One region of the Mesorhizobium sp. BR1-1-4 genome, then DNA from elsewhere that is predicted to be linked to it. Evidence: predicted binding sites of a transcription regulator. Region 1 holds the regulator's gene; the other holds the start of a gene.
What was found. Region 1 encodes PhoB, which activates phosphate uptake and scavenging genes when phosphate is short. Its sites were predicted from a motif close to TGTCATNNANCTGTCAT; they were not measured.
Positions count from the first base shown of each region.

Region 1 (12,249 bases):
AGACCCGACCGAAGATGGTGCTGGCCGACATCCAGCTCGCCGACGGCAGCTCGGGCATCGAGGCGGTGAACGAAATCCTCTCGTCGACATCGGTGCCGGTAATCTTCATCACCGCTTTTCCCGAGCGTCTGCTGACCGGAGAGCGTCCGGAGCCTGCCTTCCTCGTGACCAAGCCGTTCAATCCCGACATGGTGAAGGCGCTGATCAGCCAGGCGCTCTTCTTCGATCGGCAGGCCAAGGCCGCTGCATAAATCGCGGCCTCCGCGAGCCGGACAAGGACATAAAGGCCACTGGGTGCGATGCATTCGGTGGCCTTCTTGACAAGCCGGATCGGCCGCCAGCGAATTTCCAGCCCGCGCTGCCTGGAACGGTTTGCAAGCATCGGCTTTTTCGGCGAATGGTGGAACAAACCGCATTTACCCACGTTTTCACCGTATCATTGGAAGGAGATGAACCATGCTTTACTGGGCGCTCGTATTTCTCGTCGTGGCGATTATTGCCGGCGCGCTTGGTTTCGGCGGCATCGCCGGCACATCCGCCGGTATCGCGCAGATATTGTTCTTCATCTTCCTCGCATTCCTGGTCATTTCGCTTTTGGCCGGCCTTTTCAGACGGGCGTGAGCCTGGCGACTGAATAGAGGAACACTGGAAGCCGCACCCCTCAAACGGTTTCCAGCCACCGCCGGGCGGTGTCCTTTACTGGACGCCGTCCGGCGGACCGCTTTAGGAAGGGTGGTTATCCCGATTCATTTGGAACCGATGTGGCAGGTGAGCGGTTCAGTCTGAGTTGGGGTGGACAGGTTGACCGATGCGCTCTAGGACTTCAGATAGAGAGGAAGGCGCACGGGGCGATGAAGTGATCGCCTTGCATCCCGCGGAGAGCGGCATGCAGCTTGGCCGGGCTCTTCTCCACGCGCTCCACAATGCCGGCATTTCCGTCCTCTATCAGGATCGCGAGATGAAGACCGTATGGGCCCGCAACATGCGCGCCCCGTGGGCCTCCGACGATGTCGATGGCAACGGCATTTTGCCGACGGCGCAGACCGACCGCATCGGCGCCGCCAAGCGCGATGTGATCGCGACCGGCAATCCCCAGCGCCTTGAAATCAGTGTCCCGGTCGAGAATGGCGTTCGCTGGTTTCAGATTTGGGTCGATGCCGACCGAGGCGACGATGGCGATGTACAGGGCGTCGTCACCACCATGGTCGAGACGACCGAGCAAAAGCGGCGTGAACAGACGTTGACGACGCTGCTGCGGGAAGTCAGCCATCGCTCGAAGAACCTCCTGGCGATCATCCAGAGCATCGCGACCCAGACCGGTCGCTATTCCGACGGCATCGGCGATTTCCTGACGCGCTTCCGCGGCCGGCTGCAGTCGCTGGCCTCCTCCCAGGATCTGGTGACATCCTCCAATTGGCGAGGGGCAGCCCTTCATGAACTGGTGGCGGGCCAGGTCGGCCGCTATGGCGCGAACCCGTCGCACAGCCTCCGTTTTCGTGGCGCCAATCCTTACCTCAATCCCAACGCCGCACTGCATATCGGGCTGGCGATGCATGAACTTGCCGTCAACTCGTTGAGCTACGGCGCCCTGTCCCGGCCGGATGGCTTCGTCGAGGTTACCGCCCAACTCGACGCTGCTGCCACGGGGGAGGTTGCGCTGTCGCTGACATGGGCCGAAACGATAGAAGCCAATCGCGGTGGTGGCGGTCAACGGCGATTCGGCAGCGTCGCGTTGGAGCGGGTGGTGCCGGCATCCCTGAACGGAACCGCGAACCTGGATATCGGCGAGGGCCACCTCGAATATCGCCTTGTCGTGCCGCACAGCAATTTCGAGACGCAGTGAGAGCCTGGCAAACAACAATCCTTAACCGGCTGTTCACCATAAGCGCGGATGCTGTTTTTCCCAGATACCGTCGGAACCTGCCCCGCCTTCGGAGATTGTTGGCAGGCTCGAAGCACGGTACGGGAGGAATGTCTTGACGATTGCCGACATGAACAGATTGGAACAAGCCGCCCGTATTTCGATGGGCGAATTTCTGGAATCCGAACCCTCCATGGAGGCACTCCCTGAAGCAGGTAGGGGGTTGATGAAGGGGATCGTTCTTGCCGCGGCCGCGATCATGGTGCTGGCCATTTTCTGGCAGTTGACCTGACTAAATCTGCTCTCCTCTCCGTCGCGCCAATTGAAGTCGCCGGGCAGGCCAACGCCGCAGCGTGAGGAGCCGCGGTTTTCTCCGAACTATTCGCGTAACGCCGTTGGAATGACAGGAACTTTTTGACGATGCCGGCCGTTAATGCGGCCAGAGGAACATCTGTCATGGAACATATAGCCGCGTTGCTGCTGGTGATCGGTTGCTCGAACACAATGGCCGAATGTCGGGAATTGCAGGTCCCTGTCAGTGTTTTTGCGACTGCTGACGAATGCACCGCTGAGCGCCCCTTCGCGATGGGCGACGTGCAGGGGCAGGCGCAGCATGTCGTCGCCAAATGCCTCGCGGTCGATCCCGCCTTGGAGGACGACTACGATCAGATTGTCTGGAAGGTGCGGCCAGATGGTAGTCTTGACGCTTCGTTGGCCGTATCCAACGTCGTCATGGCATTGAACACGAACCGCCCAGAAAAAGACGACCTTAGCCAACAGTAAATTGCAGCAGCAAAGGCCGTCGTTTCGTGCTAAATGGCGGTTGGAGCTTACCAAAGTGTGGACACAAGTGAGGAGTGACTCTATGCGGAAAATACTTATTGCCATGGTTGCGGTGGTTGCCGTCAGCGGCTGTACCTCGACCGAGCAGGACGTCGTCGGCGGCGGCTTGATCGGCGCGGGCGTGGGTGGGTTGGTCGGCGGCGGCAAGGGTGCCCTGATCGGCGCGGCCGTCGGTGCCGGTTCCGGCCTGCTGGTTCGCAACCTGCGCAACGGCTACTGCCAGTATCGCGACCATCGCGGCCGGATCTACACGGCCCGCTGCAACTGATTCAGCGATAACAAGTCAAAATCCGGAGGCCCAGGGGCCTCCGGATTTTCGTGGCTGGGGGTCGGCCGCTAGGGCCGCTGACGGGTGGGTTTCAGCCGGCCAGTGGAATTTTGATTTCCACCTTGAGGCCATCGGCCTGAAAATCGCGTCTGATCGTGCCGCGCAGCTCGCGCGTGACATTGAGATCGATCAGCTTGGTGCCGAATCCCGTCCGCGATGGCGCCTCTACCCTCTTCTTCCCCGCCTCCCGCCAGTTCAGCGCCAGCGTCCGCTCGCGCCCCCGCCCTTCCAGCGACCAGTTCACCTTGAGAGCGCCAACGAAATTGCCGGCTTCGCCGTATTTCAGCGCGTTGGTGGCGAGTTCATGAAAGGTCAGCCCAAGCGCCTGCGTCGTTGTTTCATCGAGCAGCACCTCCGGGCCTGACAGGAGCCCGTCCGGCAATTCCTTGCCGAACACCTGGCCAAGCTCGATGCGCAGCAGATCGGCAAGGTCGGCTTTCTGCCAGCGCGAGCGCGTCAACATATCCTGCGAGGCGGCCATCGCCTGCAGCCTGGCCGAGAAGGAAGCGGAAAACTCATTGACGTCGGTTGCCCGCGAAGCCGTCTGCCGCGCGATCGCCAGCACCCTGGTGATGGAGTTCTTGATGCGATGCTTCATCTCCTGCAGCATCAGGTCCTTTTCGAGCAGGCTTTTTTCCGTCGTCTCGTGCAAGGCCGACACCGCGTCATAGGCTCGCTCCTGATAGCGCGCCACCAGCGCGATGGCGCCTGCCAGGAGCAGGCCGAACAGCCCCAGCATCACGGGGATGGCGCGCGAAGAGGGTTGCGAGAAGGCGCTGGTTGGCCTGAACAATACCGTCCAAGGGCGTCCCGCCACGGTCATCTTGCGGGTGACCAGCAGCCGGTCTCCCAGGGATGAGGCCGGTGGCGTCTCCGAGCGGAACAACAGGTTGTCGCCGTTCACCGCTCCATCATAGATCTCGGTGTTGACCGGCAGCAGCGGCGCACGGCTGAGCGCGATCTGGAACAGGTCCCGGGCCCGAAAGGCCGCATAGAGAAAGCCGGCGGTCGAGGACCGCGATGCGTTGATGACCTCCGGTGCGGTTTCCACATTGAGCCGCACATAGACCAGGAAGCCCGTGAAAGTCTGCGCCACGCCCGTGCCCTGGCCGAGTTGCACCAGCCCGCTCGCATGCTGCTGGTCATCGGCCATGGCTTTTTCGATCGCCGCACGCCGCACCGGCTCGCTGAACATGTCATAGCCGATGATGGTCTGGTTGGACGGATCGAGCGGCTCGAAAAGCGCGATCGGCGTGCGCCAGGCCTGCGTCGTATCCGGATAGACCGGATGACTGGCGCCGAAATCGTGGAGGGTGTCGCGTTCCACCGCTGCCTCGTCGCCCGTCCTGACCAGCCGCAGGAAGCCGATGCCTCGCAGGCCGGCGAAATTGTTGTCGACATCCAGCGCCTTGAAGAATGCCTTGAACTCGTTCTGGGAAATATCGCCGTTGCGTGCGTCGAACAGGGCCTGTGTCGAGCGCAGCAGCGACAGGTGCAGGTCGATGCGGCTCTCGATCCGGTTGAGGGCGTCATCGGCCGCCCCTTCGAACTTGATGCGGGCGGCTTCCTGCGTCGCGAAATAAGCGAACCCCGCCATGGTCATGCTGATCAGTGCAACGGCAATGAACGCGACGATTGGAAAAAGCTTCTTCAACGGATGATGCGGTCCATGAGCAAAACAGGACCTTTTATGGGCAAGTCGCCGGGCCAACACAATGGTCAGGCCACACCATCGTGATCACTGGCATATCACGTGACCGGCAACGGGGCGTGCCCGAAGCGGCCTGACCGGCCTCAGGCGGCGATCTTCAGCGCGCCCGGCCCCGGTATGGCACCTGGAGGACATTTGCCCAGGATGATCATCCCAAGCACCTCGTCCTGCGTGACGTCAGTCGTGCGGGCGGTACCGACCACCTGGCCATTCTTCATCACGCAGACACGGTCGGCCAGCTCGAACACGTCGTGGATGTCGTGGCTGATCAGGAAGATGCCGATGCCATCGGATTTGAGCTGCCTGACCAACTCGCCGACCTGGGCGGTTTCCTGGGGCCCAAGTGCCGCCGTCGGCTCGTCCATGATCAGGATGCGGGCATTGAACAGGATCGCGCGGGCGATCGCCACCGATTGCCGCTGACCGCCTGACAGCTTGATCACCGGCTCCTTGAAGCGCTGGAAGCGGGGATTGAGCCGCCCCATCACCTTGCGCGCCTCGGCCTCCATGGCGACGTCGTCGAGCGTGCCCCAGGCGGTCATCAGTTCGCGGCCGAGGAACAGGTTGGCGGCGGCATCGACATTGTCGGCCAGCGCCAGCGTCTGGTAGATCGTCTCGATACCGTATTTCTTGGCGTCGCGCGGGTTGGAAATCGCTGCCTCCTCGCCATTGACGAAGATCTGGCCCGCATCGCGTTTGTAGGCGCCGGACAGGATCTTGATCAGCGTCGACTTGCCGGCGCCGTTGTGGCCGAGCAGTGCCACGACCTCGCCGGGGAAAAGATCGATCGAGGCGTCGTCGACGGCGCGGATGCCGCCGAAGGCGATCGAGATGTTGCGCATGTCGACCAGCGGCGTGCCAGTGGGCGCAGTTGTGAGGGCCCTTACGGGAGCGGTTTTGTCAGCCATGGTCGTATCCCTAAACCCGCTTGCGATAGACGGTGTCGAGCCAGACGGCGATGACCAGCACGGCGCCGACGACGATGCTCTGCAACGGCGAATCGACACCGAGCAGCACCATGCCCGACTGCAGCGACTGCATCAGCAATGCACCGAGCATGGCGCCGATGATGGTTCCCGAGCCGCCGGCAAGCGAGGTGCCGCCGATGACGGCCGCGGCAATGACCAGCAGCTCATCCAATGTTCCCAGCACATTGGTGGACGAGTTCTGCCGGGCCGACGAAATGGCGGCGGCGATCGTGGCCAGCACGCCCATGATCATGAACACCTTCATGGTGATCCAGCGCGTGTTGATGCCGGCGAGATTGGCCGCTTCCGGATTGCCGCCGATAGCAAAGACATAACGGCCGAAACGGGTGCGGTTGGTGATGAAGGTCATGACCAGACCGACGGCGACCGCCATCAGCACCGGTATGGCGATGCCGTGGGCGATGAACAGCCCGCCCTCCGGCACGGTGATGTTGTTGGCGGCCGCGTACCGGTTCACGATCCCGATCGGCCATGGATAGGAGTTGGCTAGCCAGACCGCGCCCATGATGACGGCGCAGGTGACGACGCCGAGCAGCGTCTCGGCCCAGATCGGCCGCAGGGGGAAGCGGAAGCGCTTGCGCTGGACCCGCCCGTTGAACAGCGCGAACACGACGGCCAGGCAGGCGACGATGCCGACGACCCAGCTCCAGGTGGCGCCGATCGATCCGGCCGGTCCGCCGCCCATAAGCTGGAACGTGGCGTCGAGCGGTGCCACCGTCTGGCCTGACGTGACCCACCAGGCGGCGCCGCGCCAGACCAGCAGGCCACCCAGCGTGACGATGAAGGCCGGCACTTCGAGATAGGCGATGACGAAGCCCTGGAAGGCGCCGATCAAAAGCCCGAGCGCCAGACCGATCACCAGTGCCAGGACCCAGATCCATGGGTTGCCGAGTTCAAGTCCTACGAACCGAACCAGGAAATGTACCTGCGCAAAGCCCATGACCATGCCGATCAAGCCCTCGGCGGAACCGACGGACAGGTCGATGTTGCGCATGACGATGACCAGCACCATGCCGCAGGCCATGATGGCGACCGCGGACGTCTGCACCGACAGGTTCCACAGATTGCGTGGCGTGAGGAACGTGCGGCTGTCGAAATCGAGCGGATTGACACCAAGACGCAGGCTCGAAATCACATGCAGCGCGACCCAGATCAGCAGCAGCGCGCCGATCATGCCGAGCATGCGGGTATCGATCTCGGTCGCCTTCAGGAAACGCGCGACCGCGCCGAGTTCCGACGCACGCGCCGTATCGGCCTGCGAGGTTGAGGTCGTGTCGGTCATGATGTCCTCCCAGCGGCTTGCCGTCTGACGCGGAGCCGGACCAGAGCCCAGAAGTTAGCCGCCAGCGGCGGAAACACAAATCTTGTCGGGAAAACGCCGCGGCTTGGAAGCAATTCCAGGAAAAGTGCGTAAGGGTTTTTGTCCGGAATTGCGAAGACAAGGAAATTGGAACGGCCAGTGTTCAGAACACTGACCGTTCCACGCCGCGGCGTTTCCGATTTTTCAGGCGATCAAGCTCAGTTGCAGGCCGCGACGCTGCCCGCGGCAACGCCCGTGCAGACTTCGTCCTTCTTGATCCAGCCGGCGTCGATGACGAGGTTGAGATTGTCCTTGGTGATGGCCACCGGGGTCAAGAACAGCGACTTTACGGTGTTGCCGCCAGGCGTCGTGAAGTCCTTCACGCCGGCGATGTCGGTCATCTTCTTGCCGTCGGCGAGTTGCGAGGCGATCTCGGCGGCGTTCTTGCCGAGTTCGCGCGCGTCCTTCCACACGGATACGGTCTGGGTGCCGAGCGCGATGCGGTTGAGCGCGGCGTGGTCGCCGTCCTGGCCGGAGACCGGCACGGTGCCGGCGAGCCCCTGCGCCGTCAGCGCCGCGACGACGCCGCCGGCGGTGCCGTCATTGGCGGCGACCACGGCGTCGACCTTATTGTCGTTGGCGGTGAGGAACTGTTCCATGTTCTTCTGGGCGTTGGCGGGCAGCCAGCCGTCTGTATAGGCTTCGCCGACATTCTTGATCTTGCCGCTGTCTATGGCCGCTTTCAGCACTTCCATCGAGCCCGAGAACAGGAAGTCGGCATTCGGATCGGCGCCCGAGCCCTTGATGAAGACGTAATTGCCCTCAGGCTTCACCTTGAACACTTCGCGGGCCTGCATGCGGCCGACTTCCTTGTTGTCGAAGGTCAGGTAGAAGACGTCCTTGTTCTCGATCAGCCGGTCATAGCCGACGACCGGAATGCCCTCGTCGAGCGCCTTCTGTACCGCCGGGCCGATGGCCGACGCGTCCTGCGCCAGGATGATCAGCGAATTGGCACCCTGCGAAATCAGGCTCTCGACATCGGTCAGCTGCTTGCCGGGATTGGACTGCGCATCGGCGGAAATGTACTTGTCGCCCGCGGCCTCGATCGCCTTCTTCATGGCCGCCTCGTCGGTCTTCCAGCGCTCCTCCTGGAAGTTGGACCACGACACGCCGATGACCTTGCCCTTCGCCTGCGCGACCGACGCCAGCGTCAGCGACATGGCGACACCCGCCAGAATGGCGACTGTGAATCTCTTCATGATATCCTCCCTGCGCCCGCGTGTGGCGCGACCAAACTGGCCCTAAGGCCGGCACAAAGGCCCTATTTTTTCGAGCCTCGAAAAAACACTGGTCCATCGCCTGAGCACTGTCAACATTGATTCTGACGCATTTTGAGGTGCCAGAAGCCTTTTTTCGAGCCCCGCAATAAATAAATGACAGCCCCAGCCGCTTCTGCCAGTATTCGACCCGTTGCCGGAGGTGTTCGAGGGGGCGTCAAGAACCACGGCGACGGGGAGGGAATGATGTCGGTCGGAATCCGCCACGACGATCTGCGCCGGCGCAACCGCGCAATGGTGATTGGAGCCGTGCGCCGGGGTGGCCAGCCCTCGCGCACCGAGATCGCCGCTACTACCGCCCTCAGCCACTCGACCATATCGGCGATATCAGCCGACCTGATCGGCGAAGGTATCCTGAGCGAAGGCAAGCCGAACGAGGCCGGCTCACTGAAACGCGGCCGGCCGCAGGTGGGCCTTTGTCTCAACCCCGAGGCCGCGGCGGTCATGACCGTGGTGCTGTCGCTGAATTTCCTCTCCGTCGCCGTCATCGACTACGCCGGCCAGGTGATATCGGAGGAGCAGCGCCGGCTGGACACGCTGACCATGTCGCGCGAGGCGCTGATCGGCGAATGCGTGGCCATCGTCCGGCGCCGCCTCGAGGATCCCGACCTCGATGTCGCCAGCATTGCCCGCATCGCGCTGGCGATCCAGGGCATCACAGACACCGAGGCGCGCGCCATGCTGTGGTCGCCGATCACGCCGCAGACGGACATTGCCTTCGCCGATATACTCGAAGCCGAATTCGGCATCCCCGCCACCATGGAGAACGACTGCAACATGATGGCTGTGGCGCTGCGCTGGCGCGACCCCGAGCGCTACCGCGACGACTTCATCGCCATCCTGCTCTCGCACGGCATCGGCATGGGCCTGGTGCTGAAGGGCGAGCTGTTCACCGGCACCCATTCCTCCGGCGGCGAGTTCGGCCACATGATCCATCGCCCGGGCGGCGCGCTCTGCCGCTGCGGGCGGCGCGGCTGCGTCGAGGCCTATGCCGGCAACTATGCCATCTGGCGTAATGCAGGACAGATGGGTGAGGACGCCAAACCGGTCGACGTCAGCGACGCCGACATGCGCGCATTGGCGGCCACGGCGCGCGAAAGAGACGGACCGGAGCGCGAGGCCTATCGCAAGGCCGGCGAGGCGCTGGGCTATGGCCTTGGCAGCTTGTTCGCGCTGATCGATCCGGCGCCCGTTGCGATGGTCGGCGTCAGCGCCGCCGCCTTCGATCTGATCGAGCCGGCCTTGCGCGAGGCCATCGCCCAGACCGCCGGCGGCCAGCATTCGACGTCGATTTCCTTCGATACAGAGCCGAACGAATTGCCGCTGATCCGCGAGGGCTGCGCCATGCGCGCGCTCACCTTCGTCGACCAGGAGATCTTCGCGCCGGGTGTGCAGGTGAGATCCGGCAAGAACGTGGCCTGATCTCAGTCCTCGCGAATCGCGTAGCCTGCGCCACGGATGGTGCGTATCACATCGGGCATGCGGCCATTGTTGACCGCCTTGCGAAGGCGCCCGACATGCACATCCACGGTGCGCTCGTCGATGTAGATCGTCTCGCCCCAGACATTGTCGAGCAACTGGCTGCGCGAGAACACGCGGCCAGGATGGCGCATCATGAATTCGAGCAGCCTGAACTCGGTCGGTCCGAGCCGGATCTCGCTCTTCTTGCGATAGACCCGGTGCGATTCGCGGTCGAGCACGATGTCGCCGACCTTGAGCACGCTGGACAGCACTTCCGGTTTGGCGCGGCGCAGCAGCGCCTTGACCCGGGCCATGAATTCCGGCGTCGAGAACGGCTTGACCAGATAGTCGTCGGCGCCGGTCGAGAGGCCGCGCACGCGATCGCTCTCCTCGCCGCGCGCCGTCAGCATGATGATCGGCAATCGCTCCGTCTCGGGCCGCATGCGCAGGCGCCGACAGAGTTCGATGCCGGAAACCGCCGGCACCATCCAGTCGAGCACCAGCAGGTCGGGCACGTTTTCCTGGAGGCGTATCTCGGCTTCGTCGCCGCGTGTCACCACCTCGACCTGGTAACCCTCGGACTCCAGGTTGTAGCGGAGGAGCACGCCTAGCGGCTCCTCGTCCTCCACCACCATGATGCGTGGCGCGATCATCGATCGATCATCCCTGCCGTCAAGCCGCCGGCACCGACATCGCCGTCTCGTCCTGCTTCGGACGGTTGGCGGGCAGTTGCGTGCCGGTCAGCACATAATACGCATTCTCGGCGATGTTGGTCACATGGTCGCCGATGCGTTCGAGATTCTTGGCGCAGAACAAAAGATGCGTGCAAGCCGTGATGTTGCGGGGATCCTCCATCATGTAAGTCAGGAGTTCGCGGAAGACCGAAGTGTATTTGACGTCGATGCGTTCGTCGTCATTCCTGAGCTTGGCGAGGGCGGCGGCATCGCCGGCCGCATATTCCTCGACGACGCCCTGCACCTGGATCAGCACCAGCTGCGCCATGGAGTCGATGGAATGCGACAAGTCGCGCGGCGTGGCGGTGAGGCCGACCGAGCCGACGCGCTTGGCGATGTTCTTGGCAAGGTCGCCGATGCGTTCGAGATCGCCCGCCATGCGGATCGAGCCGACGACATGACGCAGATCGTCGGCCATCGGCTGGCGCTTGGCGATCAGGGTGATGGCGCGATCATCGAGTTCGCGCTGGCGCGCGTCCATGATGGCGTCGTCGGAGACGACGCGCTGTGCCAGCGCGTTGTCGGAATTCAGCAGCGCCTTGGTGGCGCCGCCGACCATCGTGCCGGCGAGATCGCCCATGTCGCTGATCAGCTTGCTGATCTGTCCGAGATCCTCGTCGAAGGCTGCGACTGTGTGTTCGGCCATGATCCTGGTCCTCGTATGCGTGAGATCAGCCGAAGCGGCCGGTGATGTAGTCCTGCGTGCGCTTCTCGCGAGGCGACGTGAAGATCTTCTCGGTCTTGTCGAATTCGACCAGCTCGCCCAGATACATGAAAGCCGTCTGCTTCGAGACGCGCGCGGCCTGCTGCATGTTGTGGGTGACGATGACGATCGTGTAGTCGGCCTGCAACTCGTCGATCAATTCCTCGATCTTGGCGGTCGACAATGGGTCGAGCGCCGAGGCCGGCTCGTCGAGCAGGATGACCTCCGGCTTGACCGCCACGGTGCGGGCGATGCAAAGCCGCTGCTGCTGGCCGCCCGACAGGCTGAGGCCGCTGGCGTTGAGCTTGTCCTTGACTTCGTTCCACAGCGCGGCGCGTTTCAACGCCTGCTCGACACGGCCGTCCATCTCGGCCTTGCCGATCTTCTCGTAGAGGCGGACGCCGAAGGCGATGTTCTCATAGATCGACATCGGGAACGGCGTCGGCTTCTGGAACACCATGCCGATCTTGGTGCGCAACAGGTTGAGGTCCTGCGAGCGGTCGAGAACGTTCTGGCCGTCGAGCAGCACCTGACCCTCGGCGGTCTGCTTGGGGTAGAGCTCGTAGATGCGGTTGAAGACGCGCAGCAGCGTCGACTTTCCGCAACCCGACGGTCCGATGAAGGCCGTCACGCTGCGCTCGGGCAGCGACAAGGTGATGTCTTTCAGCGCCTTCGACTGGCCGTAGTAGAAATTGAGGTTCTTGACCTCGATCTTCGCCTTGGCGGCTGCCTCTGTCGCAATCGTCATGTCTGGAGACAACATCTGGCTCATTTGTCCTCTCTGCGTCCGGTCAGGCTGCGCGCAAAGATGCTGAGCGCGAGAACCGTCAATGTGATTATGAGTGCGCCGGTCCACGCCAGTTGCTGCCACTCCTCGTAAGGGCTGAGAGCGAACTGGAAGATGGTCACCGGCAGGCTGGCCATCGGCGCATTGAGATTGCTCGACCAGAACTGGTTGTTGAGCGCTGTGAAGAGTAGCGGC
Region 1 is NZ_JAIUIB010000001.1:63,830-76,078, forward strand. It holds gene LB571_RS00300 (response regulator) at 1-251, shown strand, start outside; gene LB571_RS00305 (DUF1328 domain-containing protein) at 457-621, shown strand; gene LB571_RS00310 (sensor histidine kinase) at 809-1,843, shown strand; gene LB571_RS00315 (hypothetical protein) at 1,977-2,153, shown strand; gene LB571_RS00320 (hypothetical protein) at 2,318-2,644, shown strand; gene LB571_RS00325 (YMGG-like glycine zipper-containing protein) at 2,727-2,972, shown strand; gene LB571_RS00330 (CHASE domain-containing protein) at 3,064-4,686, opposite strand; gene LB571_RS00335 (ATP-binding cassette domain-containing protein) at 4,827-5,651, opposite strand; gene LB571_RS00340 (sugar ABC transporter permease) at 5,662-7,014, opposite strand; gene xylF (D-xylose ABC transporter substrate-binding protein) at 7,251-8,291, opposite strand; gene LB571_RS00350 (ROK family protein) at 8,556-9,791, shown strand; gene phoB (phosphate regulon transcriptional regulator PhoB) at 9,794-10,483, opposite strand; gene phoU (phosphate signaling complex protein PhoU) at 10,503-11,210, opposite strand; gene pstB (phosphate ABC transporter ATP-binding protein PstB) at 11,236-12,039, opposite strand; gene pstA (phosphate ABC transporter permease PstA) at 12,036-12,249, opposite strand, start outside.

Region 2 (12,249 bases), on a different contig from region 1:
AGAGCGCGGTGGTGGTGCCGTTGGCGAGCAGATTGTCGACCAGATCAGCATAGACCGCACGAGCATAGTCCAAATCCGCATAGCGGGCCTCGAGCGGGAAAGTGTATTTCCGCAGCCAGACTTCGAGCGGCACGTCCAGCGCCTTGCCCATCTGCGGCCATTGCGGCGCATGGATGTGCAGGTCGACGAGCCCCGGCAGCAGGAACTGCCCCTCGCCAAGTTCCACCAGCCTGCCCGCCCGGCGAGCATCGCTTATCGTGGCCGTGTATTCCGGGTGGCCGGGCGCCTGGATCTCGGCGATGCGCCCCTGTGCGTCGACGCAGAACAGGTGCTCCTCCAGCACCTCCAGCCTGCCGCGCTCAGGCGTATGGAAGGCGGTGCCGAGCAGCGTGAAAGGATCTGCCGTCATATCGTCGCTCCGGTGCTGCTGGCGGGCGGGGCTGCCAATGCGTGGCCTAGAAGAAAACAGTTGGCAAACATTTCCGCCGCTGTCCTTTGCCGCCGACTGATCCCATGATCGGCCGGGGATTTCCAGAGGGGACATCATGGAACGCGTTGCGCCAGAAATCAGTTTGATCGCCCAGCCGGACGATCCGTTGCCCCTGGGCAAGGCCGCCCTGCTCGGCCTCCAGCACGTGCTGGCGATGGACGTCTATATCGTGCCGTTCATCATCGCGTCGGTGCTTGCCTTCAGCGTCGGCGACGCCGGCGCCTTCATCCAGTCGGCCTTCGTGGCGGCAGGCATCGCAACCCTGATCCAGTCGCAGTTGCTGATGCGGCTGCCCGTCGTCCAGGGACCGTCCTTCGTCCCGATCGGCGCGGTGCTGGCGATTGCCTTTGGCGCCGGCGGCGGCCTGCCGGGCCTGTCGGCCGTGATCGGCGCACTCATTCCGGGCGCCATACTGGTCATGCTTCTGGGATCGCCGACAAAGCTCTTCCACCGCCTCGTCAACCGCTTCGTGCCGTCCATCGTCGGCGGCGCCATCATCATCGTCGTCGGCGTCGCACTGATGCCGGTGGCACTGAAGGAGAGCGTCTTCGCCGTCCACGGCACCGCCACCGTCGGCGGCAACATCGTCCTCGCCTTCGTCGCCGCGGCGGTGCTTGTCGGCTGCATGCTGATCGGCATGGCGCTTGGCGCGAAAGGCGCATGGCTGCGCCTGCTGTCCGTGATCATCGCGCTTGTGACTGGCAGCGTGGCCGCCGCCTTCATGGGCCAGCTCGACATGACGGGCGTTTCCGCCGCGACCTGGTTTTCCATGCCGCGCATCGCCTTCCTCAATCTCGATGTCACCTTCTCCTGGTCGGCGACGCTGACCATGCTGATCGTCTACATCGTCGTCCTGGCCGAAACCACCGGCACCTGGTTCGCGGTCGGTGCCGTCATCGACAAGCCGCTCTCGGACGAGCAGCTCGACCGGGGCGCCACGGGCGAAGGCCTTGGCTGTCTGATCAGCGCGCTGCTGTGCAGCACGCCGGTCACCGGCTATTCGTCCAACGCCGGCATCATCGCCATCACCGGCATCGCCAGCCGTGCCGCCTTCGGGGCGGCCGGCATCTTCCTGGTGCTGTTCGGGCTGATCGGCAAGCTTTCGGCGGTCATCGCCTCAATCCCGGGGCCGGTCATCGGCGGCGTCTTCGGAGTGCTTTGCGTCGTCATCGCCATGAACGGTTTTCGGGTGGTGCGCGGGACGCCGCTGACCGAACGCAACATGCTGGTCATCGGCCTGCCCATCCTGATGGCGCTGTTCGCCACGCTGGTACCGCCGGATTTCGTCAAGACGCTGCCCGATATCGTGCAGTACATTCTGGGCTCATCCATTGCCTTCGGCGCCGTCTGGGCGATCGTCCTGCACCAGATCCTGCCGAACGCCCGCTAGCCGATCGGAGGCGCCGCAGCTGGCCCCTACGGCCGCCGCGGGCCCGATCGCGCCGGCTGGCTCACCAGAAAGGACTTGACCAAATCGCCCGCGGCCTGCATCCGGGTTCGCCGATCCATGCGGATCGCGCGTTCTGCAGGGATGCCAGACCATGACCGGCAAGACATGGGCCTATGAGGACTTCGTCGAGGGCGCCTCGTTCGACCTCGGCACGAAAGAGGTGAGCGCGGCCGAAATCATCGAGTTCGCCAGCGAGTTCGATGCCCAGCCGATGCATCTCGACGAGGGGGCCGGCAAGGCGAGTATCCTGGGCGGCCTCTCGGCTTCAGGCTGGCACACCTGCGCCATGTTCATGCGCATGCTGTGCGATGCCTTCCTGCTGGACTCCACCTGCCAGGGCGCACCAGGAGTCGATCAGGTCAAATGGAAGAAGCCGGTGCTCGCCGGCGATACGCTGCGGGGCAGCCTGGTGGTTCTGGCCAGGCGCCTGTCGAAATCGAAGCCGCAACTCGGCTTCGTGACCATGCGCAGCGAACTGGTCAACCAGCGCGGCGAAAGCGTCTTCGAGCTCGAGAACTCCGTCATGTTCCTGACGCGCGACGCGGGGAATGCGGCATGACGCTCGACGAATTCTTCCGCATCGGCACCACGGTGACGCTGGGCTCGCACAGATTCGAGCCCGAGGCGATCAAGGCGTTCGCCCGCAAATACGACCCGCAGATCTTTCACATCGACGAAGAGGCCGCGAAGAAGAGCGTGCTCGGCGGCCTCTGCGCCTCCGGCTGGCATACCGCCGCCACCTGGATGAAGCTGAACCTGGAGAGCCGCCTGGACGCCGAAGGCTGGGACGGCCCGGTGCCCGAATTCGGCCCCTCGCCCGGATTCAAGAACCTGAAGTGGCTGAAGCCCGTCTTTGCCGGGCAAACCATCACCTTCACGCGCACGGCGCTGTCCCACCGCCCCATCGCGTCCCGCCCCGGCTGGCGGTTGCTGGCGCTCCTCTGCGAGGCCACTGATTCGACCGGCGGCAAGGTGCTGGAGTTCGAAAGCGCGGTGCTGGTGAAGGTGGAGTAGTCTCTTCCTTCGCCCCGTTTATGGCGTGGCCGAAGGCGGATGAGGGCGGCACCCGCGCTGGTTGTCGTGTTGCCTCCCTGCCCTTCGCTATCGCTCCGGGCGTTCGAGATCTTTGAAAGGTCCACTGGACCTTTCAATTTGCCTTCGGCAAACCGGTCTCAAACCCCCTCGAACCCGATCAGCGTTCGCACCGGCACGCCGAGCGCTTCGAGCTTGGCGCGCCCGCCTAAATCCGGCAGGTCGATGACGAAACAGGCGGCGAGAATGTCGGCGCCGATCTGGCGCAGCAGCTTGACCGCCGCTTCAGCCGTGCCGCCGGTGGCGATCAGATCGTCGACCAGGATCACCTTCTCGCCGGGCGCGACGCCGTCCTTGTGCATCTCCATCTCGTCCAGCCCGTATTCCAGGCTGTAGGCGACGCGCACGGTCTCATAAGGCAGCTTGCCCTTCTTGCGGATCGGCACGAAGCCGGCCGAGAGCTGGTGGGCAACGGCGCCGCCCAAGATGAAGCCGCGCGCTTCGATGCCGGCGATCTTGTCGATCTTCTGCCCGGCATAGGGATGCACCAGCTCGTCGATGGCGCGGCGGAAGGCGCGCGCATTGCCGAGCAGCGTGGTGATGTCGCGAAACAGGATGCCGGGCTTGGGATAGTCCGGGATGGTACGGATCGAGGCCAGCAGCGTGTCTTCGAGAGAAGGTTTCATGAAGCGGCTCCGAATGATCCGGCTGACAAAGTGAAACGGCGCGGGGCCGATCGTAACCCGGCGCGACCGACAACGGCTAGCGCGATGTGGCGACCGAGACAAGCGCATCCGGCAAAGGAATTGACTACGGGCTGGGAGCCAGGCGATTTTCCTCCTGTTGGGCGCAGCCACGAAAAAGGGGCGCCCGAAGGCGCCCCGCTCGAACGGATGGCTATCGGCCAAATCCTACATGCCGAGATCGGAACGAAGCTCCGCCCTGGCCACATCGTACTCGGCCTTGAAGTCATCCCGGTTGAGCAGGACGGCGGCGATGACGCTGCCGGAAATCTTGCCCATCTCGACGTCGGACGGATAGTGGATGCCGCCGACGATGCGGTTGTGGGCGAACTCGGCCGCGCGCGCCATGATCTCAGCACGCCTTTCCGGAACCATGTCGGACAGGATGATGCCCATCATCGTGCCGACGGTCGCATGGCCGGACGGCCAGGAACCGGAGCTCGACAGCTTGACCACCGGCTTGACGAGATCGCTGAGCTGGTGCGGACGCGGGCGCTTCCAGACATCCTTGGCCGGATCGACGACGGCGCCTTCGGTCTCCACCACGCGATCGAAGAAGGCGCTGAATTTCGGCAGCTTGTCCTTGTTGAAATTCGGCCCCATGACATCGGCGAAACGCCAGACGTTTTCCTCGGCGTCGGCGATGGCGCGGGCTTCCATCTCGGGTGTGCGCGTGACCTGCATGGTCAGCACTTCGCCAAGCTCGGCCTTGGTCTCAGCCGAATCATTGGCCGGCGGCGGCGGCAGGATCATCGTCAGGTCGACATCCTTGTTGGTGATGAATGGTTTTGCGTCTTCGGCGCGGGCCGCGGAACCAACGACGAGCAGCAGCAGGCCTGCCGCAAGCGATGCGTATCTTTTCATGGGCGTGATCCTTTGATGAGAGCGCCGCAGGATCGCGATGTGTGGTGACGGCCATGTGACACCGCCGAGACGTGGAGGCGCAATCCACTCAAAAAGCAGATAGGGCACCTCGCGGCGCCCCATGTTGTGCACTGAACGGTCCAAGGCCTTTTGAGATTCAGGTCAGGCCGAATCGAAAACGGGTTTCCGAGAACCGGAGCGGAGCGTACTTGAAGTACGTGAGCACCGGAAGCGCAGGAAGCCATTGTTTGCAGACCGGCCTCACCTGAAGATCAACAGGCCTAGTGCGCGACGGCTTCCCACACCTTGCGCTTGGTCAGGTAGACCAGGGCGCCGAACAGAAGCAGGAATACCAGCACGCGGAAGCCCATCTTCTTGCGGTCTTCCATGTGCGGCTCGGCAGCCCATGTCAGGAAGGCAGCCACGTCGCGGGAATACTGGTCGATGGTCTGCGGCGAACCGTCGTCATAGGTGACCTGGCCGTCGGAGAGCGGCTTGGGCATCTTCAGCGACACGCCGGACATGAAGTACGGGTTGTAGTGTGTGCCTTCGGGGATGACCATGCCGGCGGGCGGGGTCTGGTCGTAGCCGGTCAAGAGCGAATGGATGTAGTCGGGACCACCGGCATCATACTGGGTGAAGATATCGAAGACGAACTGCGGGAAGCCGCGTTCGACGCCGCGCGCCTTGGCCAGCAACGACATATCCGGCGGCGCCGCACCGCCATTGGAGGCAGCGGCGGCTTCCTCATTGGCGAATGGGGCCGGGAAATGGTCGGACGGCTTGCCGGGACGGTCGAACATGTCGCCGGCATCGTTGGGGCCATCATGGATGGTGTATTCGGCTGACAGCGTCTTGATCTGCGCGTCGCTGTAACCGAGGTCCGAAAGCGTGCGGAACGCCACCAGGTTCATCGAATGGCAGGCCGAGCAGACTTCCTTGTAGACCTTCAGCCCGCGCTGCAACTGCGCCTTGTCATAGGTGCCGAACGGGCCGGTGAAGCTCCAGCTCATTTCCTTCGGCTCGTTGATCGGGAAATGCGTCGGTGCCGCCGCGTTGTGCGCCTCTTCGGCCGCGAACGCCCAAGTGCCTGCAACTCCGGTGCCGGCGGCCACGAGGCCGACCAGCGCAAGCGAGGTGAGAATCTTTTTCATGCCAAATCCCCTTAGATTCTCTACCGCTCAGCCCTTGGTCTCAGGCGCTGCCGTGGCGCCCGCCGGATGCCCGCTGCCACCCTTGTTCTTTTCGAGCACCGCCTCGGTGATCGAGTTCGGCAGCCTGCGGGGTGTCTCGATCAAGCCGAGCACCGGCAGCGCGATCAGGAAGAAGGCGAAGTAGAACAGCGTCGCCATCTGCGCCATGAACACATAGCTGCCTTCCGCCGGCTGCGAGCCCAGCCAGCCCAGCAGGATAGCATCGGCCACGAACAGCCAGAAAAACAGCTTGTACCAGGGCCGGTAGACCGCCGAGCGCACCTTGGAGGTGTCGAGCCACGGCACCAGGAACAGCATGACGATGGCGCCGAACATGCACAGCACGCCGCCGAGCTTGGAATTGATCGGCCCGATGTTGAACGTGATGGCGCGCAGGATTGCGTAGAACGGCAGGAAGTACCATTCCGGGACGATATGGGCCGGCGTCTTAAGCGGGTTGGCGACCGTGTAGTTGTCCGGATGGCCGAGATAGTTCGGCAGGTAGAAGACGAAGTAGGCGAAGACGAACAGGAACACGATCATGCCGAACGCGTCCTTGATGGTCGCGTAGGGCGTGAAGGCCACGGTATCTGTCTTCGACTTGACCTCGATGCCGGTCGGGTTCGACTGGCCGACGACATGCAGCGCCCAGACATGCAGAACGACGACGCCGGCAATCATGAACGGCAGCAGGTAATGCAGGGCGAAGAAGCGGTTCAGCGTCGGATTGTCGACGGCGAAGCCGCCGAGCAGGAGCTGCTGGATCCAGTCGCCAACCAGAGGAATGGCGCTGAAGAAGCCGGTGATGACAGTGGCGCCCCAGAAGCTCATCTGCCCCCATGGCAGCACATAGCCCATGAAACCGGTCGCCATCATCAGGAGGTAGATGATGCAGCCGAGGATCCACAGCAGCTCGCGCGGCGCCTTGTAGGAGCCGTAATAGAGGCCGCGGAAGATGTGCAAATAGACGGCGATAAAGAAGAACGAGGCGCCGTTGGCGTGCATGTAGCGCAGCAACCATCCGGAATTCACGTCGCGCATGATCTTTTCGACCGAACCGAAGGCGAGATTGGTGTCGGCCGTATAGTGCATGGCCAGCACGATGCCGGTCAGGATCTGCGCCACCAGCATGATCGCCAGGATGCCGCCGAAGGTCCACATATAGTTCAGGTTGCGCGGCACCGGATAGGCGATGAAGCTGTCATAGACCATCCTGGGCAGCGGCATGCGGGCGTCGAACCAGCGTTCGATACCGGTCTTCGGCGTGTAGGTCGAGTGTCCCTCGCTCATCGAAATATCCCCTGCCTCAACCGATAAGGAGTTTGGTGTCGGAAACGAATTTGAATACCGGAATCGCCATGTTCTCCGGCGCCGGGCCTTTGCGGATGCGGCCGGCCGTGTCGTATTGCGAACCGTGGCACGGGCAGAACCAGCCGCCGAAATCGCCTTCCTGGCCGAGCGGGATGCAGCCCAGATGGGTGCAGACCTGAACCATCACCATCCAGGCTTCCTTGCCTGGCGTGGTGCGGTTGGCGTCGGTCGCCGGCGCATCGGACGGCAAATTGGCGTTGCGGGCAATCGGATCCTTGAGATCGGAGAGGCTGACGGCCTCGCCGTCCTTCATTTCCTTCTCGGTGCGATTGCGCACCACGACCGGCTTGCCGCGCCACTTGACGATCAGCGAGCTGCCAGGCGTCAGCGAGGAGACATCGACCTCGACCGACGCGAGCGCCAGCGTCGAGGCATCGGGGCGCATCTGGTCTATGAAGGGCCAGGCCACGGCACCGGCGCCGACCACGGCGGCCATGCCGGTGGCGACGTAGAGAAAATCTCGACGATTGGGATCGTGGATGTCGGTTGCGCTCACGGGTGCCTGATCCTTTCGCCTCTTCCGCGCCGGTGGCCGAGCCTTGTTCCCCGCTCAATCACGCCAACCCGACAGCGCATGGCGAACAGGCTAGCGAATTCCTCCGGCATTTGGACTTCGGTTTATGCGTGAAGCCCGTTTTTGTCCAGACGGGTGAAGGCACAAGGGCAGATTGTCGCGGGGACAAAATCCCCTCGTGTCCGGCGGGACGGCGCATGGCTGCAAAGGGCGGCTAAACAACCGGGAATATCAGCAAAATCCAAGGCTCCGGCTTGCCTCGACACACGGCGCCGGTGTGATCTATCCTCCTTCGCATGGCGCACGTCATCGATCGCGAGCAATGGGCTGTTCGTTCCGACCACTGGAAGGGCGAACTGCAGTGCGGTGCCTACGGCTCAAACTCCTGCCTGATCTTCAATCACCTGCCCGACGTCGGCGGCGGCCCGCGGCTGCACGCCCATCCCTATGCGGAGATCTTCATCATCCGCCAGGGAACCGGCCTCTTCACGGTCGGTGACCAGGAAATCGAGGCTTCGGCGGGGCAGATCCTGATCGTGCCGCCCAACACGCCGCACAAATTCACCAATCTCGGTCCCGGTCCACTGGAAACGACCGACATTCACGAAAACGGCAGCTTCATCACCGAATGGCTGGAGTGATTCCTAAAAACTGATTTTACGCGGCGCCCAGCCTCACTAGAACCGCCCTGGGGATATTGTATTCGCGGATCACGGCGTCATGCTTGCGAAGGCCGCACAGTTCGCGCTGGATGAAATAGGCGTGAACGGCCACGGCAGCCTCCTTGAGCAGACGGGGGCGCAACTCATCGTCCCCGTTATCGCGCAACGGCGCCAAGGTTTCTTCCACGCGCTGGCCGGCCCGCCCGAGCGCCGCCGCCTTCTCTGCCAGGATTTCATGGCCAAGCGCGTCGAAGGCCGCGTCGGCGGCCGACGTGCCGGCAAGATGGGATGGCGGACGCAAGGACATTTCAGTTCCCTTTCCTGAACACCATGCGATGGGTGACGAATTCTTCACCCTCCACGGGCTGAAAACCAAGCCGTTCATAGAAAGCGAAGGCTTCTGGCGGCGCGCGGGTGTTCAACACGGTGAAATACTGGCGGGCTCGGTCGATCACGATCTCGACCAGCGTTCGGCCAAGGCCGGCGCGGCGGTGACGCGCGCTGACGAACAGGTGGCGGACCCGGCCGTGGTCCCTGCCCTCGAAATAGGGATCGATGTTCAGCCCGCAGACACCGGCGAGTTCGGCGCCATGCCAGGCTCCGAACAGCGCCTCGCCCCGCTTCAGGAACTTGTTGCGGCCGCTTGCCCAGCCATCGCCCAGACGCACCAGCATCCAGTAGCCTTCCAGCCGGCTCTCTTCCTTCAGCGTGTCGAAGGCCGCCACGGTTGGCCGCAAACGCTTGAGCGTGTAGCCGATCTCTGGGCCGATCTCCGGACTGAGCTCTGCCGATCCACCCACGCGCCTACTCCGCCGGCCGCGTCTCTTCCAGCACGCTTTCCTCGTGATAGAGGAACCCGCCGGACTGGCGCTTCCACAGCCGGGCATAAAGCCCGTCGAGCGCCACCAGCTCGTCATGCGTGCCTTGCTCGACGATGCGGCCGCCGTCGAGCACCACCAGGCGGTCAAGTGCCGCGATCGTCGACAGCCGGTGGGCAATCGCGATCACGGTCTTGTTCTCCATCAGCCGCGTCAGATTCTCCTGGATCGCCGCCTCGATGTCGGAATCGAGCGCCGACGTCGCCTCGTCGAGGATCAGGACCGGCGCGTCCTTGAGGAAGACGCGGGCGATCGCCACGCGCTGGCGCTGGCCGCCCGACAGTTTCACGCCGCGCTCGCCGACAAAGGCTTCGTAGCCCTGGCGGTCCCTGTTGTCGCGCAAGGTCAGGATGAATTCATGGGCCTCGGCTTTTTTCGCCGCCGCGACGACCTGCGCATCGGTTGCGTCGGGCATGCCGAGCTTGATGTTGTCACGCAGCGAACGGTGGAACAGGGCCGTATCCTGGCTGACGACGCCGATATTGGCGCGCAACGAATCCTGCGTTACACCAGAGACGTCCTGGCCATCGATGGTGATCTGGCCGCTTTCGAGATCGTAGAGGCGCAGGATAAGGTTCGCCAGCGTCGTCTTGCCGGCGCCCGAAGGCCCGACCAGCCCGACCTTCTCACCCGGCTTGACGATAAGGTTGATGCCGTTCAGCACCCCAAACCCCTTGCCGTAGTGGAACTCGACATTTTTTACGTCGATGCGCCCGCCCGCCACGACCAGTTCCCCGGCGTCCGGTGCATCGGTCAGGCCGAGCGGCTGCGAGATCAGCGCCTTGGAGTTCTCCAGCACGCCGAGATTCCGCAAGATGCCGTTCATCTGCATCATCAACCGGCCGAGCAGCATGTTGAGCCGCAGCACCAGGCTGAGCGTGAAGGCGACCGCCCCGACCGTGATCGAGCCCTCGACCCAGAGATAAACGGCAAAGCAGCCGATCGCCGTGATCATGATGCCCGACAGCGTCGTCAGCGCCATGCGCACGCCGGTCAAGCGGCGGGTGAAGGGCCGCAATGCGTCGAGATAGATGTCGAAGCCGTTCCTGATGTAGCGATCGTCGCCGTCGGCCGCGAACAGTTTCAGCGTCTGCACGTTGGAGTAGGAATCGACAATGCGGCCATTGATCATGGAGCCCGCCTCCGCCGTCGCTTCGGCGTGCTTGCGGATTGCCGGCAAATAGCGCTTCGCCAGAAAGCCGAAGGCGGTGATCCAGACCACCACGAGTGCCGCCAGCCTGAGGTCAAGCCCGGCGACCAGCGCCAGCGTCGTCGCCGTATAGACGACCATGAACCAGACGACCTCGATGAAACTTTCCATCAGGTCGCCCGTTGCCTGCCCGGCCTGCCAGACTTTCGTCGCGATGCGGCCGGCAAAATCATTCTGGAAGAAGGCGTAGGACTGGCGCGAGACGTGCCGGTGCGCCTGCCAGCGCACCAGATTGTAGAAGCCGGGCGTGATCGTCTGTTCGTCGACCAGCGCCGACAAGGCGACGACCACGGTGCGGATGATCAGCACCACCGCGACCATGAACACCAGTTCGGGTCCGGCGGCGGTCCACAGCGCGTGCCAGCTCCGTTCGCCGGGCAATTGGTCGAGAATATCGACCAGCCGTCCGACGAAATAGAACAGCCCGGCCTCGACGAGCGGCGCGATGCCGCCGATGACCAGCATGGCGAAGAAGGCGAACTTCGCTTGCCCGACATAGTGCCAGAGGAAGCCCGTAACGCTGGCCGGTGGCCGAAGATTCGCCGGCTCCCTGAACGGGTAGACCCAGGTCTCGAACCAGCGGTAGACGGCTGTCATCATGCGGCGGCCATCATTCTGCGGCTTGCCCCTTTGCTATTGCGTCATTGGCGGCTTCGACTGGGACGTCATCGAGCAGGAACCCACCCGACTGGCGCTGCCAGAGCTGCGCGTAGAGCCCGCCTCTGGCGACCAGTTCCTCGTGCGAGCCTTCCTCGATGACGCGACCCTGGTCCATCACGACGAGCCTGTCCATCGCCGCGATGGTCGACAGCCGGTGCGCGATGGCGATGACGGTCTTGCCTTGCATGAGCTTGTAGAGGTTCTCCTGGATGGCGGCTTCCGCCTCGGAATCGAGCGCTGACGTCGCCTCGTCAAGGATAAGTATGGGCGCGTCCTTCAACATAACGCGAGCAATGGCGATGCGTTGCCGCTGACCGCCGGACAGTTTGACGCCGCGGTCGCCCACATAGGCATCGAACCCCTTGCGTCCATGATGATCCGAAAGTCCTGATATGAAATCCATCGCCTCGGCCCGCCGCGCCGCCTCGAGCAGCATCTCGTCGGTGGCATCGGGCCGGCCATAGAGGATGTTCTCGCGCACCGAACGATGCAGCAGCGAGGTGTCCTGCGTGACCATCCCGATCTGGGCGCGCAGCGAATCCTGTTTCATGCCGGCGATCTCCTGGCCGTCGATCAGGATCCGGCCGCTTTCCAAGTCGTAGAAGCGCAAGAGGAGATTGACCAGCGTCGACTTGCCGGCGCCCGAGCGGCCGACAATGCCGACCTTCTCGCCCGGCTTCACCGCCAGCGACAGGTTTTCGATGACGCCCTTCTGCTTGCCGTAATGGAAGCGGATATCCTCGAAGCGGATATCGCCTTTGGAAACGATGATCTCCTTGGCATCCGGCCTGTCCTCGACAAGGCGCGGCAACGAGATCGAGGCAATGCCGTCCTGCACCGTGCCGATATTCTCGAACAGGCTCGACATTTCCCACATGATCCACTGCGACATGCCCCACATCCGGAGCACCAGGCCGATGACCACGGCGACCGCACCGATCGTCACCACTTGCCCCATCCACAGCCACAGCGAGATGGCGGTGACCGAGAACAGCAGCAGCGCGTTCAGTATGTAGAGCGAGCCGAACAGCAGTGTCACCAGCCGCATCGACCGGTAGACCGTGTCGAGGAAGCCCATCATGCCTTCCCTGGCGAAGGCGGCCTCGCGGCGTGAATGGGAAAACAGCTTGACCGTCTGGATGTTGGTGTAGCTGTCGACGACGCGACCGGTCATGGTCGAGC
Region 2 is NZ_JAIUIB010000002.1:497,268-509,516, forward strand. It holds gene guaD (guanine deaminase) at 1-409, opposite strand, end outside; gene LB571_RS05665 (uracil-xanthine permease family protein) at 546-1,880, shown strand; gene LB571_RS05670 (MaoC family dehydratase) at 2,032-2,499, shown strand; gene LB571_RS05675 (MaoC family dehydratase) at 2,496-2,954, shown strand; gene LB571_RS05680 (adenine phosphoribosyltransferase) at 3,113-3,658, opposite strand; gene LB571_RS05685 (acid phosphatase) at 3,884-4,579, opposite strand; gene LB571_RS05690 (cytochrome c1) at 4,861-5,733, opposite strand; gene LB571_RS05695 (cytochrome b) at 5,761-7,062, opposite strand; gene petA (ubiquinol-cytochrome c reductase iron-sulfur subunit) at 7,079-7,639, opposite strand; gene LB571_RS05705 (cupin domain-containing protein) at 7,954-8,298, shown strand; gene LB571_RS05710 (DUF6665 family protein) at 8,315-8,626, opposite strand; gene LB571_RS05715 (GNAT family N-acetyltransferase) at 8,628-9,119, opposite strand; gene LB571_RS05720 (ABC transporter ATP-binding protein) at 9,124-11,007, opposite strand; gene LB571_RS05725 (ABC transporter ATP-binding protein) at 11,018-12,249, opposite strand, start outside.
Region 2: the regulator PhoB is predicted to act here: its motif matches at 4,624-4,640, upstream of LB571_RS05685 (acid phosphatase).